4 regions of the Sporomusa intestinalis genome follow, and region 3 is predicted to be linked to each of the others. Evidence: riboswitches for the same ligand, from Rfam matches in the RefSeq annotation. Region 3 holds a riboswitch; each other region holds the start of a gene.

Region 1 (4,211 bases), 1.2 Mb from region 3:
TTGAACACGGCATAGATATCGTTGTGCAAGCGACGACAAAATACGAAGGCGGGTATGGCGATACGCCGTCGGGCATGGTGATCGCCAAGCATCCGCAAGATCTGCAGCGCATCGCCGACGAATTGCGCGCAACCGGTAATGGCGCGGTCGCACCAACGACTTGCTCGCGGCTGTATCACAGAATTGATTCGACCGAAGAACGTCTCAATCAACACGCCGACACCGCAGCGCGGCTGATCGAATGGTTTTTGCAACAGCCTTTTGTCACCGGCGTCCTTTCGCCGACTTTGGCGACCTCACCTTATCACGAACGGTTTACACGTTATTTCAGTAAAGGCAATGGCCTGTTCAGCGTCGCTTTCCGTCCGGACCTGCCGGCAAAGCACATCGAGGCTTTTGTCGATGCCCTGAACCTGTTCTGGGTTGCTGAGAGCTGGGGCGGGCATTTGTCGCTGGTATTGCCGGTGCATGCCAACCGCGAAGTCACGCCCCTGCCGGAGGGGTATATTTTACGCTTCCACGCCGGACTCGAAGATTACCGGGATCTTGTGCGTGATCTCCAGCAAGCGGCCGAGGCTGCCTTGGGAGAGGAAGGGTAATAGAGTATATGCCTGCATACAGCCTAATAACGCGATGGCGGCCGAGGCTGGTTTGTCATGCGGCCGGCTTAAGCAGGCAGGATACATACTATAATTTATACAAATGACGAGGTCAAGGATATGGCTAATACTAAACGGGCCTTAAAGCGGGAACAAATTCTTGCAGCCGCTAGGGATTTGATAAAAAGTAATCATTACGATGAAGTGCGCGTCGAAGATATAGCGAAAGCTGCAAAAATGGCAAAATCAATGATTTTTTATTATTTTACATCGAAAGCTTCTGTATATTTGAAGATTTTACATGACTTGCATGTGGAATTAGTAGCGGATTTTATCAGTGAACTTGAGCAGGTAGCGCCTATGAGCGGGGAAGAGTTTAAAGGTTTTGCCATAAAAATGACCGATAAATTTATTAAGGAACACTACTTGCTGATAAAATTGCTGGAATATGAAGACATAATTAACAGCGAGTGCGAAAAACACGAGGTTATCGAAGAAAAGCAGCGTTTGACTATGTTATATGACGGACTGCATAGTAAAGTATTAGGCAAAGTTAATGATTTTAACCGAAATGAAATTTTTTATATTTTTGAAGTACAAATGCATTTTATCCGTGGTTATTACCGGCAAATGATTAGCAGCGGCAAATTCTACAGCGAGCAAAGCGCTGAGTTATTATTTGAACGGAAAAGCTTATATGAGTTTCGGGTAGTCCGTATGCTGCGTTTCTTTATTGATGGCATTTTATACAACAAAAGTAAAAAATAACCTTGACAATAGTAAATAGAGAGTTATAGAATAATAATTAGACCCGGGGTCGAAATATTAGTCTAATTTAATACTTGTGGGGAATAGGTGCCGTACAGGCTTAATAGAGAAATCGGTGTAAATCCGATACAGTCCCGCTGCTGTAATAGGGAGTCTTTTTTCAATATGTCACTGGATCTTATCTGGGAAGGCGAAAAAAGGCGATGAACTTAAGTCAGAAGAACTGCCTGCTCCTGATTACTTTTGCCTGCGATCGACAAGGCGAGTAATGCATAAATAAGAATATTGCTTAGCGTTGAGCTATTAGCGCTAACTTATTGAATAAGCATACTTCCGCTGTCTTCAAAAGCGGAAGTATGCTTATTTTCTGTTAATAATTGTGGCCAGATTATTGATTGCAAAAAAGTCATAAGTGAATTGGGCAATTTTAAGGGGTGTGTTTAGTGCGTTATAAATATAGCCTTAGGAAAATGATTTTACTTTCACTACTCACTTGCAATGCAGTAAGCAGCACAAATGCCGAAGCCGCCCAGGAGGCTGCCGAAACCTTTCATTTAGCTGGCATAGTGGTTACCGCAACGGCAACGCCGGTAAGTGCTGCCGATAACTATTCGGATATTACGGTAATAACAAAACAGGATATCGAAAAAAATCATTACCGGACAATTTATGATGTCCTGGAAAATGTCCCAGGTGTGAATACCCGCATGTATGGTACGGGTGTTGGCTATGAACTGTCGGGTTATTCGGCACCGACGATTCGTGGCGCTGCCGCCATTGTGTTAATTGACGGGGTAAATCAGGGGATGAATCCGGCCTTTCGCGGCGGTGCTTCGGAATTTGACATGAAAGATATCGAAAGGATTGAAGTGTATAAGGGTTCTGCTTCCACGATTTACGGTGCTAACGCCGTTGGCGGCGTTATTAACATTATTACCACCCGCCAGCAGACAAAGCCGGAGACGACAGCTAGTTATACAGCCGGCAGTTATGGCTACCACGCGTTTCGCGTCAGCAATCAGGGCGCGGAAGGGAACAGTTTCTGGTATATCAGTGCCGCGAAAAAAAATCAGGGTAATTATAAAGACGGTCACGGTAAAAGTCATGCCACAGATTTAGACGTACAGGACATTAATTTCAAATACGGCTATAGTGTAAACGAATTTACCGATGTGATTTTTAAGTATTATGCAAACAGCCATGATATCAATTATACGGAAGGTTATGGCGATTACGATGCACCGCTGTACGGGTTCCATGATCTTAGCGCCCTAACGATGATTGTTGATTATAAAAACAAAGAATTGACGGAAGGCAACCAGTTTTCCATCATCCGTGGCCGCATGGACAGTGAGCGCCATTGTGACGGCCTGTTGCCGGGCGGCAAATCCCAGACCGATGATACGGATGTAACAAAAGTGGCGGTCAGCAACCGTTATTTTCGGCAGCTTGATGCAAGGCACCGCATCAGCACAGGCTATGACTACAGCACCTATAAAGCAGTTGGCTCCAGCCGCCTGAGTGAAAGCGCTGTTTATTTGCAGGACGAATTCCAGATCAATAAAAAATTAAAATTTACGGCCGGTGTACGCCGGACAATGCCGAAAGAGTATGAGTATAATACGTCCAAAAGCTTTAATCTAGGCTATAAGGTCAACAGCCGCTTGAATTTATTTGCCAACTCGGCGGACTTCTATGTCCCGCCCTCGGAAGGACAAGTTTTTGGAAATTACTTGTATATTCCTAATTATGATTTAAAGCCGGCTTCCGGCAAAACGAATGAAATTGGTTTTAACTTTACTGTTGATAAGAACACGCAAATTACTGTTGATGTGTTCCGGCGTAATGAAACCAATGGCTTTACCTATAAAAATGTTGCCGATGGCATGAGACAATATATTAATACTGCGAACGAAAATATTTATAATGGCTTTGAATTCAATATGGCGAAGAAATTTGACAAAAATCTGTCTGTTGATTTGGGTTATTTCAGAATGTGGTCCGGACATAATCCCATTGTTGTTTCGACTCCGGCTGATATTGTCACACTAGGGGTTGCCTACAGACAAGCCAGATACGACGTTGGCCTGAAAGGGATCGGACGTTATGATATTTGCCGGCCGTCATCTATTCCCGCCGGTGTAAAATTTTTACCGGAAGAGACTTTCTGGGTTTGGAATCTAAGTGCCAATTATCAGGCCAGCCAAGATACGAAGGTATTCGCAAAGGTCAACAACTTGTTTAATGAATACTACATGCCTGTCAGCTGGTATAATTCTACAACCGGGGTGATGGCTGATGTCAGTGCCAAAGGGCGTAATTTCCTATTAGGTGTTGAATATTCATTTTAGAGGTGGCAGGAGGCGCAGAAGGATGTATTTACAGTTAAGGAAAAAACGGCTTGTTGTATTGACCGGCTTAGTGGCACTGGCCTTGTCGGCCGGTGGCTATGCAGCGCCGGCAGCGGAGTTTACCCTGGAGCAAGTGGTTGTTACCGCAACGGGAACGCCGGTGGAGCTGGCAAAAAGCAATGCCGGCATGGTAGTTATTACCGGCGAGGAAATTGAAAGAAATCATTATAAAAGCTTGTACGAAATTATGGAACACGTACCGGGCTTTAATACACCGCTGTATGGCGATGGCATCGGCTATGAGATATCGGGCGAGACGGCGCCGGCATTGCGGGGCTCCAATAAGGTGGTTGTGCTTGTAGACGGAGTTCGTCAAAATATCGGGACCTCTTATAAGGCCAATGCAGTCAATTATAATATGACTGATATCGAACGGATAGAGGTGTTGCGTGGCTCGGCTTCCGTACTGTACGGCGCTGATGCGGTCGGCGGG
Region 2 (4,211 bases), 1.8 Mb from region 3:
CTTCAGCGGTGAGGTTGTGTCACTGGCACTGCGTAATATGCTGCCGAATATCGTCATGAGGGAAATCAGCACAGACGGGACGCCCACAATTTGAAAATACGTTATACCCGCCTGCAGGACTTCAGGCTCAGTTCCCATATAACGCAGCAAAGGTTCAGCAAACAGCAATGTGACAACACCAAAAAACAGACCTAAAATGATAGCAAGCCACGCTGACTGCCGGGCGATGGCTTTGGCCCGGCCGGCATCTCCGGCCCCGAGGCAGCGGGCAATCAGCGAGGAGGTGCCTATCCCCATCGCCATAAATACCGCAATATAAATGGCTACGATGGCATTGGTGACGCCGACGGCGGCAACTTCCTGCAAGCCGATTTTAGCAACAAACAGGGTATCAATAAAACCGACAATATTTAATAACAAGTTTTCGATTACCGTTGGCACAGCCAATGTCAATACTACCCGGACTTTCTCTTGCCACGTTTCGCTACTAACCGTATTAGACATTTGCAAATCTCCCGGCTACATAGTATCGTTCCAAACCCGACTTTGCTGTAATTTAACCGCCGTTTCCACCTGGTTTCAGACTTTGCTTTTTACTCATATCCCCCTATGGGGGATATTTCAATTAAAAAAATTATCCTGCTATTCAGGATTAGTGATAAGGTATACGGTGCTGTCTTTATCCGGCAGCAAGCTAACAATAAGCAGGAAACCATAAAGATGCTTTCTTACCGAAATAAGAACAGCATCTTTCCGGTTATAATACAGGCCTGTATTTTGCCTGGCGGTTATAATTGCTTTTCCATATGAACAATTTCAAAACTGCCGCCTTGGTCAAGGATAATTTCAAACCCCTGTTTCTGCCAAAAGTTAAAGCCTCCCGGCAAAAAGTGATGGGTGTGCAGATACAGCATTTTGTACCCGTGCTGCCGGCAAAAGTCAGTCATTAATCCGACAAGCTTTGAGCCAATTCCCTGGCGCCGTAAACCGGCGTCAATATAGCAGCGGCCCACTTCGGCCGTTGTGGGCAGATGGTAGCGGCCTTTGAGCAACTCGATTCTGTCATTGTAAGCACAAATCGCGGCCGAGCCGACAACGGTTCCCGCTGGCGTAAATACCGCCCACATATTGCAGTTTTCCGGTTCAAGGTAGGTTTTTCCCAGTCCCCAGACATCGTCAGTAATGGCTGCCTGACCTTCCTGGTGAAACAAATCCCGCAACTGTTTTAACAAAAAATCCTGTACAGCGGCTATGTCTTCAGACCGAATGGGACGAATTACTAAATTCTGCGTAGCCAAGCAAATACCCTCCCTATAGCGTTTAGTTGTTATATTCTTCCTGCAGGCCTGAGCTGCCTCCTTGTTAGGCTTTAGCCGTCAAGGCGGCGATTTTTCTGTTCAGTCCCGGCAGATAAATCCACAGGAAAAGCGACCGGCCCAGACTGAAAACGATAAATGCCAGCCAAATACCATGGTTGCCCAGGGTGGGAACGGCCAGCCACAGGGAAATGAAATACGTGATCAAAGAATATATCAGTGAATTACGAACAGGCGCGGCCGCCGTTGCCCCCACAAAAATCCCGTACAGCTCCAGCCCCCAGAAAGCAGCCAGCGGAAACAGGGCTATCCAGTAACTATACTGCAATGCAGCCTGCTGCACATCGGCGAGGGTTGTAAACATTTGAATCAGAGGAATTTTAAGCGCGATTGCTATTGCTGCCAGGACAACGGCCGTAGCGCCCCCCCAGATAGCTGTCAGCTTAACGGTCTTGACATAAAGAGCCTCATTCTTTTCGCCAATTGCCTGGCCAACCAGAACGGTACCGGCATTGGCAAAGCCGCTCAGGAAATAGGCCATTACAAAATGCAGTTGCAATAAAACGGCATTAGCCGCCAGAATGGTGTCCCCATACCGCAGGCCATAAGCAGCCAGGCAATCGTAAACAGTCAGCAGACAGGCTGTTCTGATAAATAGATCCCGGTTTACTTTCATCATCTGGACCAATGGCGCCGGATCAACAATCTTTTTTGCTGAAAGCTTTTCCAGTGTAATTGCCCTGCTTTTTAATAAAATAGCTGCACTCAGCAGGAACGCCGCAATCTCGGCAATCAGCGTTGCCGCAGCTACCCCGCCGGCAGCCCAGCCGAAGCCGCCGACAAACAGTACGGCTAGTACCATATTCAGCACATTCATAAAAACCTGCAAAGCCAGTGACAGCTTTACTTTCGCCATTCCCATCAGCCAGCCGACAATGACATAGTTGCCCAGCGTAAACGGCGCGCTCCAGATGCGGATATGATAATAGGCGGCGGCAATCTCGCCAACTGTCTCATTCGGCGCCAGCAGGGCAAAGGCGATTTGCTTTATCGGCCACTGGAGGGCAACAATTACCAGTCCGAGGCCAACAGCAATCAGCAGCGGCCTTAGCAACGCCAGTGCAACTGCCTGTTTATCACCGCTGCCACTGGCCTGGGCGCTAAATCCTGAAGTGCTGACCCGCAAAAAACCCAAGATCCAGTATAATGTGTTAAAAATAAGTACCGCGATAGAAACGCCGCCGATGTAGGCGGCTTGCGGAAGCCTGCCCATAATTGCCGTGTCGACAACTCCCAGCAGCGGTGTGGTTAAGGTGGCAATGGTCAAAGGTATGGCCAGAGCCATAAATTTTTTATGATCGTTCAGGCCAATCACAGTTGTTGTTTTTTCCCGCATTGGTGCTCCTTACTGTCGGTATAATCAAATAAATACCCCAATGCAGCGAATGCATTGGGGTAAAATAAGCACAATAAACTATTGCCCCAATCGCCTCCCTATCGTTCGCAGGTAATAACGGTGATTGAATATAGGCAGTTCTCCTGGCTCTGGATCATTGCTCCTCCAAACCTTCCCGAGACACAAGGTTTCAGTGGTATTTCTTGGAATCGCTCTCCCATTACAGTGGCGGGACCGCGCCGGCTTTCAACCGGACTTCCCTATTAAGCCCTCGCGGGCACCTATATCGTAGTTATGAAGTTTCATACTCGCAGCTTTTATCACAATCTGTAAGACACTTGCATAAAAAGTATTGCATAAAATGACCAAATCTGTCAAGAGATTGCACCGCGGTTATCCGTCTTGCCTATTTTACCGCTTCCTGTCTTGTTTCAGCAAAGGATAAAAACGATTAAGAGGGTTAGAACAATCAGAAGCACAACACCCACCCATACCTGCCAGCTTTCAAAATTATGAAAAGCTGCGAATCCATTTACAGCACCATGGGCTTTACGGCCGACATCATTAATCGTAGTTTTAATTTTTTCTATATCCATTTTACATACCTCCATATTATGTTATTTTATTATATTCACATTGGCGCAAAGCCGTTTGCAAAAGTTTAATTATTTTTCGGCATAACAAGCAGGCCTGCTATTTCTCCTGAATAGCAGGCCTGCTTGTTATGTCGTTGTGGGGCCAGGCTTCCCAGCCGCCGTTTAAGGTGTGTGGGCACTGTGATCATACCAGGCTGTGAAGCAGCCAGGCTGAAGTCGCCTTTTACCACGGATACAGATATTTATCAGAAGCTCCAGCGCAGGCCGGCGTCAACGCGCCAGTCGGTGTCGATATCGCTGCCGGTGCTCTTTTCCAGATTGGCATAGGCATAGGAATTATCGCTCACTTTGGCGCTGCCGCCCAGTTGGAAGACCGCCCAGCTGCCCCCCAGGTCCACCCGGCTGCTTTTGGCCTCTTCGGCTGTGAACCGGCTGCTGAAGTCCCCGCTGAATTCATGCGCCAAAAAGGCTTTGGCATAGATGCTGGTGGTGGCTGTCAGGTGCCCGACGCCGACCCCGATCCGGCCAACCAGGCTGGTAAAGCCGTCCTGGCTGATGTTCATGGTCCGGTAGTTGCCGTCCCCGTCTTTTACATCGCTGGTGGCGGTATAGTCTTTGCCCTGCAGCCGGCCCCAGCTCAACTGCAGCTGCGGCTCAACATACAGGCCGTTGCCGTGTTCGAGGCGCCGGCCGTATTCGGCGCTCACCGACAGGCCGTTTGTTTTGTAGTCGCCTGCCACTTTATGGCCCATTTCGTTATAGACGGTGAAGTCATTTTTCACCTGGCCGCCTTTTACGACGATGTCGGTGTAGTGCCCTTTACCGCCCAGCCAGCTGCCGTACAGGGACAGGCTGGTCGCCGTATTGTCGCCTTTGCCGCCCAGGATATAGTCGCTTTCCCCG
Region 3 (4,211 bases):
ATAGGCCGTATCCTGCCATATCCAGGATTCGCGGGAAAACAGGATGCCCACCAGCGGCTGGTTTGGCGGGCAAAATGCGGCTACATACCCGGCGGTTGAAAGCACTCCCGCCGGTTCCCTGGCCGAAGGATGATAGAGCCCCTGCCAGGCAAGGGCCTGCGGCGGCTTGCAGGCGCACGTATCCCGGCCGGTTTTATGCTGCAGCCATAATAAAAGGTTTTGATAATTACTGCTGCCGCTAAACAGGATATAATCGCGGATTTTCTTGATTTCCTCGCTGCTGAAACCATGAACCCGGTCGGCATTGTTGCCGGCAGTCGACATAAAGGCGTATAAACCCTTGTTTTCGCTGTCTAACAAGACAAGAGCCCTAGCCGACAACGCACATTCATAAACCGGTCCCTGCCACAGGAAAACGACAGCATCGGCTTTTGTCAGCATCGCAGCATATTGCTCTGACCAGGCAACACTGTCATTGAAGAAAAAAATCCGCAGCTCCGACCAAAGCAGGTTATGTTCGGTAAGATACCGCCCGGCCTGCTGCAGCATCAGCCATTGCCGCTCGACATTCGTAAATATAAGTACCATAATCCAACTCCTCTGCCTTCAGGTGGCCTGTGACTACTGTCTCGGCATTGTTCTCAACAGATATAAAAAGTAAGGTACGCCCACCAGGGCGGTCATAATGCCGGCGCGTATTTCAGCCGGACAGATCAGCACCCGCCCCAGCGTATCGCACAGCACTAAAAAGGCGGCGCCGGCCAGGGCACTGAAGGGAAGCAGGATACGGTAATCCGGCCCCACCAGCAGCCGGGCGATATGGGGTATGATCAGGCCGACAAAGCCGATACTGCCGCTGACGCAGACTGCCGCAGCCGTAATCAGGGAAGCAAGCAACAGGATCAGCAGCCGGAAAGGCATAATCGCCATACCGACAGCTCTGGCCTCGGTTGCCCCCAGGGCCAGAACATTCAGCTGCCGTGTTAATAACAATAAGCCGGCAATCCCGGCGCCGATAGGCCAGGCCGCCATAACAACATGCTCCCAGCGCCGGAAATCAAGGCTTCCCACCATCCAAAACAGGTACTGCTGCAGTTTCTGTTCATTCAGGCCTGTCAAAATGCCGGCCGTCAGCGCTCCGGCCAGAATACTGACAGCCATCCCCGCCAGCAGGAGCGGCATAACCGGCAGCTTTCCCTGCCGCACAGACAGCAGAACCGTCAGGCCGACTGCGGCAGCCGCGCCGGTGAAAGCGAAAAACGGCAACGAAACCAGTTGGGTAAAACCAATACCGGCCGCGATGGCAATAACCGCGCCGGTAGCGGCGCCACTGGTAACGCCAAGCAGGCTGGGATCGGCCAGCGGATTGCTGAAAACCCCCTGCAGGACAGCCCCGGCTACGGCCAGGGCGGACCCTACCAGCAGGCCGACCAGGGTCCGCGGCATACGTATATGCCACAGGAGCGCCTGCTGCTCAAAGGTAAAATCAGCGGCACTGATGCCTGGTATATACAGTTGATAAGCCAGCACCGCGGCCGCGCCGGTTAAGGGAATATCAACCTGCCCCAGCGTAAGGGGCAGACCTGTCACCAGTAAGCAAAAAACAAACAACAGCAGAATTTTACTCTTATTCCGGGTGCATAGCTTCAACATGATGCCCTTCTTTGAAAAAAAGTTCTGGATAAGCGGCTCTGGCCAGTATTTCGATACTTTCCACAACATGGTGCGAACCAACATAGCGATAGCGGTCGGGAATCAGCACGACCTGGTTATTGCGGACTGCAGCCACCTGCTGCAGGGCCGGGTCTGCCATAATCTGCCGCCGGTAGCCGTCAACATCACTCCGGCCGTCAAAATTCCAGGTAGGCAACAAAAACAGGTCAGGATTTACGGCAATAATCTGCTCTTTGGACAGCCGGTTATCGCCCTGTTCCATGCTGCCGGCCCCTTTCCGGGCAGCCCCGTTACGCACGTGGGCATAATTGAATATATCGGCCAGGAGATTGTTTCTGTTGCCGATAACCCCCGTAAAGTCAAAAGCCAGGCCGCATTTTCTCTTATTGGCGGTCACCGGCGCCAGTATTGCTGCCAGGCGCTGCAAACGTTGCTCCATGTCGGCAATCAGCAGCCGCCCTTTTTCTTCCTCGCCCACCGCTGTGGCAACCGCTTTTATTCTCGTTTTTACCTCCGGCAGGTTTTTGGGACTTTTGGATATAAACACGGCAATACCGGTGTCTCTCAGGGTTTGTACCGCTTCCGGCCGCAGGGTGCCGGCTGTTGTAATAATTAAGTCCGGCCTGAGCGCAATCAGTGCTTCCGCATAAGGGACGGCCCTGTTGCCGACGGCGGCGGCCTGGCCGGCGGTAATGAAAGTAATGCCCGGATCGTCAGCCCAGCGGCTGAAAGCAAGAATCCGGTCTGTGTCCACAAGCGCTACCAGCAGTTCGTCCACACTATAGGCCAGCGATACAATACGGTGCGGCTTTTTCGCCAGCACCATGGTGTAGCCGGTGTCGTCGGCTACGGTATAGCCCGTACCGGCGCCGGCTTCCTGCCCGGCAAGCGGCCTGGCGGGACAGCCTGTCAGGAGCAGACAAAGCAGGCCACTTATTAATAAACACAATAGCTGTTTCATTGTTATTCCTCTTATTTCCGTCATTGCCGGCAACTTCTACTTATAGGCCGGTTTTGCAGACCGCCTGGAATCGGTAAAGCAAAACCCTCCCTGAACATGTCCAGGGAGGGTTTTGCAAACAAAAAGATGCCTTATCTGACTGGAAAAACAGCCAAAATGCATGCTAATCCCCTCCTCATCGCGCGTGAGTAAACCGGTGACGTCAGACAGGCAGTGCTTCTGGCTTTGGCTCATCGCTCCCCCAGACCTTCCCAAAACGCCCGCGTTTCAGTGGTCTATCCTGGCTTCGCTCCCCATTACAGTGGCGGGACCGCGCCGGTATTGCACCGGACTTCCCTATTAAGCCCCAAAGGGCACCTGTCTCCTTAATATGTAATTGGTTAACATTCCCGCATTACTCGCTGTACCGCTGGTACAGCCATATATTGCCCATAAAAAAGCAGCTGGTCAGCGCCAGTAAGGCGGCCATAGCGATCCCGGCGGCGGCATCCCAGTATACAGTCCGCAGCAGGGTATTGAGAATGCCCAGCGGTGATAATTGGGCCAGCACCGTCAGCCAGGCCGGCAGATTCTGCATGGGAAAAAAAGAACCGCTAAAAAAAATCATCGGCGTAATAAAAAAATTATTCAGCAGCGCAACATCATCAGGCATCTTAACCAGCATGCCGGCCAGCATGCCCATGCCGGCAAAGCAGCAGGCGCCGAGGATACTGCCAAGAATAGCAATGCCGCTAAGACTGTTCACATCGAAACTTATCCAGGCAATCGCAAATACCAGCCCGCCAAACAATACGCCCCTTACAGCGCCGGCCAGGATAATACCCAAAACAACCTCAAACGGGCTGACCGGGCTGAGCACGAAACTCTGGAAATTTTTAAAATGCAAACGGCCGACACTGACGGAGGACGAGGTCTGCTGAAAGGCATTGGACATAATGGTTACCCCGACAATCCCACTGGCCAGAAACGGGACGTAGCCGCCGTCCACATTCAGCCGTCCCCCCAGCCCGAGGCCGAACGAAAACAGATAAATAAACGGAAACAAAATCGAGGAAAAGACATAGCCCATCCGGCCGATGCGTTTCCAGAGCACAATCATTTCCCGGTTAAATACCGCATACCATCCCATCAGCCCTTCCCCTCCCGCGCCAGTTTGATAAAGGCGGTTTCCAGCGCCGTGGCCGTACCGTCACACTGGCCGAACCGGGTTTTGATTCCCTGCGGCGTATCAAGCAGCGCCAGCCGGCCGGCTTTAAGCATCGCCACCCGGTGGCACAGCTGCTCCGCCTCCTCCATATAGTGAGTTGTTATGACTATGGTTTTGCCGGCAGCGGCCAGCCGGCGCACAATATCCCATAACTCGCGGCGCACATCAGGGTCCAGCCCGACTGTTGGCTCATCCAATAGCAATAAGCGGGGCTCCGGCAGGAGGGCACGGGCAATCAGGGCCCGCCGGGCCAGGCCGCCGGATAAATGGCCAATCCGTTTGGTACGGTATTCCCCCAGAGAAAACTCTGCCAGGGCCGCTTCCACCCGCTGCGCAATCCTGTCTACACCAAACAGGCGCGCATAAATT
Region 4 (4,211 bases), 1.5 Mb from region 3:
ATTTCCGGCTGTTAAGGCCCTGGGGCTGGGACATGTGGAAAAAATATTTTTCCTTACTGCGAAAACGGTAACCCGGCAGTTGGCGGAGGCTGCTTTTGACCGTCTGCGGCAGGCCGGATTGCAGTGTAAAACCCTGACCCTGACTGCCAAGGATAAAATATGTCTCAGTCCCGGTTCGGCCTGTACGCCGGAGGAATGTCCCTACGCCGCGGGGTATTATGACCGGATTAAGCCGGCCTTGCTCGCCTGCTGGCAAGAGGCGGCTTTTACCCGCGAGGTCATTGAACAGCAGGCGCGGGAATACCAAGTCTGTCCCTTTGAATTATCGCTGGAGCTGGCATTTTGGGCAGATGCGGTTATTTGTGATTATAATTATGTGTTCGATCCCCGGGTTTATCTGAAGCGGTTCTTTCAGGAACCCGGCGGGCAATACTGCTTCCTGGTTGATGAGGCCCATAATCTTGTTGACCGGGCCAGGGAGATGTTTTCCGCGGCGATAACAAAGCAAAGCTTTATGCAGATTAAGAAAGCGGTCAACAAGGAGCTGCCCGCCCTGGCTAAGACTGCCGGCAAGATCAACAGGCTGCTGCTGCAGTTAGGCAAACTATGCGGGGAAAAGACCGCAGCCGGGGGCGCAGACTATTATGTGCGGGAACAGCTATTCAGCGAGGTCCTGCCCTTGCTGCGAACCTTTATGGATGCAGCCGAAAAGTGGCTGGCGAAAAATGAGCAGGCCGATTTCCGGGAAGAGCTGCTGGAGCTCTATTTCCAGGCGAATGCTTTCTTGCGCACGGCTGAGACCTATGATGAACGGTATGTAACCTATGTCGAGAAACTAGATAAAGAGGTACAGCTTACACTGTTTTGCGTTAATCCGGCAGAACTGCTGCGCCAGGCAGGGCTGCGGGGGCGGGCGACAGTCTTCTTTTCCGCTACCCTCGCCCCGATGGAATATTTTTTTGAGATCTTAGGGGGCGGGGAGGGCGATGGCAAAATCATCGTGCCCTCGCCTTTTGCCGCCGCCAATCTACGAATCCTGGTCGCCGACCATATCAGCACAACCTATAAGACCAGGGCCGGGACCTATGACGTGATTGTCGACAGCATTACCGCCGCGATTAAGGCGAAAACCGGAAACTATCTGGTATTCCTGCCATCTTACCGGTACCTGGAGGAAGTAAGCCGGCGGTTTGCCCTCCACAACCCGCAGATCAGGGTCAGCAAACAGACCGGTGAGATGACGGAAGCCGAGCGGGCCGGCTTTCTGGAGCAGTTTTCTGCCGGCAATACGGAAACCCTGGTGGGGTTTGCCGTGCTGGGCGGCGTATTCGGCGAGGGCATTGATCTGACCGGGGAACGGCTTGTTGGCGCCGTAATTGTTGGTGTGGGGCTGCCGATGGTATGCCCGGAACGGGAGATTATCAGACAATGGTTTGAACAGAATAACGGCCAGGGCTTTGCCTACGCGTATATCTACCCGGGGATGAACAAGGTCCTGCAGGCCGCGGGGCGGGTGATCCGCACCGAGCAGGACCGGGGCGTAATTTTGCTGATTGATAGCCGTTTTGCCCAAGCCCGGTACAGGCGGCTTTTCCCCCTGGAATGGCGGGGGGCCGTACGTGCGCCGGGGGTTGACCGGATTGCCGGCGGGGTCCGGCAATTTTGGCAGCAGGAGCTTTGAAGGCTATAATATTACCTATGTTAAAATGACAGCCAAGCCGGGCCGCGGGTGGCCGCAAGCCTTGCCCCAGCGGCCGGCGGTGTTGTAAAATAGAGATATACCGGACACTGGCAAAAAGGAGGAGTTCACAGTGGATTTACTCGCTTTACTGCAAGAAAAAAAGAAAAAAGCCAATGAGAATAATAAGCCGTTTCCCAAAGCCGGCAAGGTGAAAAATTCCAATCATAAAATGCCTATGCGCAAGAGTGGCCGGGGCAAATAACGGCTGAGCGTGATAAACGCCTGCAGCACAGCAAGATGTGCCGCAGGCGTTTATTGTTTGGGCTACACGCTAATATTTTTATGTATAAAATTTTAATTGCGGTATATGATAACAGCAGGTCATAAACAGCATATATGCCACCACATAGGTGCCTCTCAAACGAGAGGAGAATAGGGAAGTTCCGAGGGATGGAGACATCCCGCAAGACGCGGTCGCGCCACTGTAGACGGAGGTTAGCCCGCATACCCGCCGGCAGGAGGGGATGCAGGGGGCCTGAAAGCCGTCAAGCCAGGAGACCTGCCTATGCTGGCTGTTATTTACCCCCGCGTCAGGGGTATTACCAGAAGGATGAGGATAACAATGAGCCCCTGCCCTTTTGGCAGGGGCCTGCCGTGATTCAGGCCCGGCAACCGTTGCTGCGGGGTGTAGGCAGGCGGTCAGTTAGTGTAAATAAAACCTTTCTTTTCGACAATTTCTGCATAAGAAAAAGGCAATAGGAAAAGACTTTGTTTGAAAGTCTTTTTCCTATTGCCTTTATTTGTTTTGGGGACAACCGTGATTTGCCAATTGGCTTACATTTGGTAGACAGGGACCCGTTGCGGGCAGCAGAGTTTTAGGGGTAGCGAGGTATAGTGTAGTGGAAAAAACAAGAGTAGTGCAGGAATATGTACCAGGCAAGCAGGTGACACTGGCTCACCTAATCGCCAATCCGAAACAGGAATTATGCGACAAGCTGGGGCTTGGGACAAGCGGCGCGATTGGAATTTTAACGATTACACCCTCCGAAGCGGCCATTATTGCCGCCGATGCAGCAACCAAAACCGCCCATGTCCAGATTGGTTTTATGGACCGGTTTACCGGTTCTGTCGTTATTACCGGCAATGTGTCGGCGGTAGAAGCCGCGCTGCGGCAGGTAACCGGTTTACTGGCCGAAGGCTTGGGGTTTACCGCCGCCGGCCTGACCCGGTCTTAGCAGGATGATTATGCTGATTGGTCCTGTTGGCGCCGGCAAGACTTCTTTGATCAATGCCCTGCAGCATAACGGCGGTACGGCCCGGAAAACACAAAGCATTCTTTTTCGTGACGGCATGATTGACACACCGGGCGAGTATGCGCAAATGCCCCGCTTCTATTCCTCGCTGGCGGTTACCGCCGCCGAAGCCAGTCTGATCGCTGTGGTGCAGGCTGCCGCCGATTTCCGGGCCGGGCTGCCGCCCGGGTTTGCCGGCATGTTTCCCAGGCCGGCCGTGGGCATTATCACCAAAATTGATCTGGCCGGCGCCGACCGGGAAAAAGCCCGGGCACGATTGCAGCAAGCCGGTGTCAGGGGACCTTTTTTCTATGTGTCCGCACTTACCGGCGAAGGCCTGACGGCATTAATTGATTTTTTTACTGAAAGGGGGTGTAAATAGTGGGCGAATCCTTAGGAATGATCGAGACCAAAGGCCTGGTGGGAGCCATTGAGGCTGCCGACGCCATGGTCAAGGCTGCCAATGTCGTGTTGGTAGGGTATGAAAAAATCGGTTCCGGCCTGGTTACCGTCATGGTACGGGGCGATGTCGGGGCTGTCAAAGCGGCGGTAGACGCCGGCGCTGCCGCCGCCGGCTGCGTGGGTGAGGTAATCTCAGTTCATGTTATCCCCCGGCCCCATACCGATGTGGAAAGAATTATTCCCAAAATTTAATAACAGCTATTTTGGAGGTGTAATAGATGGAAGATCATTTGGTTGAGCAGGTCATGAATGAGATCAAGAAGCGTATGAGCACCGAGCCGAAAACGGCGGCACCGGCAGCTGACACACCCCGGGTGTGTGTCAGCCCGGGGATTACGGAATTCGTGGGCACGGCCATCGGCGATACGGTCGGCTTGGTCATTGCCAACGTAGATTCGGGGTTGCACGAAAAGATGAAGCTGGACCCTAAGTTCCGGTCCATTGGCATCCTTGGCGCCCGGACCGGGGCCGGTCCGCATATTATGGCGGCTGATGAAGCCGTCAAAGCCACGAATACCGAGATTATCAGTATTGAATTGCCCCGGGACACGAAAGGCGGCGCCGGCCATGGCTCGCTGATTCTGTTCGGCGCCGAGGAGGTGTCTGACGCCCGGCGGGCCATTGAGGTGGCTTTGGGAGAACTGGAGCGCACCTTTGGCGATGTGTATGCCAATGACGCCGGCCATCTTGAGCTGCAGTACACCGCCCGGGCCAGCCTGGCCATACATAAGGCTTTTGGCGCACCGCTGGGCCGGGCCTTTGGGCTGATTGTGGGC

What was found. Region 3 has a riboswitch for cobalamin ahead of ACZ481_RS04040 (ABC transporter substrate-binding protein). Riboswitches for the same ligand answer to the same signal wherever they lie in the genome.
Region 1: another riboswitch for cobalamin. It lies ahead of ACZ481_RS24355 (TonB-dependent receptor plug domain-containing protein); the one in region 3 lies ahead of ACZ481_RS04040 (ABC transporter substrate-binding protein).
Region 2: another riboswitch for cobalamin. It lies ahead of ACZ481_RS12535 (MATE family efflux transporter); the one in region 3 lies ahead of ACZ481_RS04040 (ABC transporter substrate-binding protein).
Region 4: another riboswitch for cobalamin. It lies ahead of eutS (ethanolamine utilization microcompartment protein EutS); the one in region 3 lies ahead of ACZ481_RS04040 (ABC transporter substrate-binding protein).

What each region holds. Positions count from the first base shown of each region.
Region 1 is NZ_AP042390.1:5,248,888-5,253,098, reverse strand. Features, by position in the region: gene ACZ481_RS24365 (trans-sulfuration enzyme family protein) at 1-599, shown strand, start outside; gene ACZ481_RS24360 (TetR/AcrR family transcriptional regulator) at 720-1,367, shown strand; cobalamin riboswitch at 1,436-1,612, shown strand; gene ACZ481_RS24355 (TonB-dependent receptor plug domain-containing protein) at 1,811-3,718, shown strand; gene ACZ481_RS24350 (TonB-dependent receptor plug domain-containing protein) at 3,741-4,211, shown strand, end outside.
Region 2 is NZ_AP042390.1:2,665,954-2,670,164, forward strand. Features, by position in the region: gene ACZ481_RS12525 (MATE family efflux transporter) at 1-504, opposite strand, end outside; gene ACZ481_RS12530 (GNAT family N-acetyltransferase) at 789-1,298, opposite strand; gene ACZ481_RS12535 (MATE family efflux transporter) at 1,363-2,712, opposite strand; cobalamin riboswitch at 2,829-3,012, opposite strand; gene ACZ481_RS12540 (hypothetical protein) at 3,144-3,308, opposite strand; gene ACZ481_RS12545 (autotransporter outer membrane beta-barrel domain-containing protein) at 3,554-4,211, opposite strand, start outside.
Region 3 is NZ_AP042390.1:866,163-870,373, reverse strand. Features, by position in the region: gene cobN (cobaltochelatase subunit CobN) at 1-588, opposite strand, end outside; gene ACZ481_RS04045 (FecCD family ABC transporter permease) at 622-1,653, opposite strand; gene ACZ481_RS04040 (ABC transporter substrate-binding protein) at 1,628-2,635, opposite strand; cobalamin riboswitch at 2,828-3,011, opposite strand; gene ACZ481_RS04035 (ABC transporter permease) at 3,030-3,764, opposite strand; gene ACZ481_RS04030 (ABC transporter ATP-binding protein) at 3,764-4,211, opposite strand, start outside.
Region 4 is NZ_AP042390.1:4,877,457-4,881,667, reverse strand. Features, by position in the region: gene ACZ481_RS22700 (ATP-dependent DNA helicase) at 1-1,681, shown strand, start outside; gene ACZ481_RS22695 (hypothetical protein) at 1,812-1,943, shown strand; cobalamin riboswitch at 2,073-2,262, shown strand; gene eutS (ethanolamine utilization microcompartment protein EutS) at 2,581-2,916, shown strand; gene ACZ481_RS22685 (EutP/PduV family microcompartment system protein) at 2,927-3,355, shown strand; gene pduA (propanediol utilization microcompartment protein PduA) at 3,352-3,627, shown strand; gene pduB (propanediol utilization microcompartment protein PduB) at 3,654-4,211, shown strand, end outside.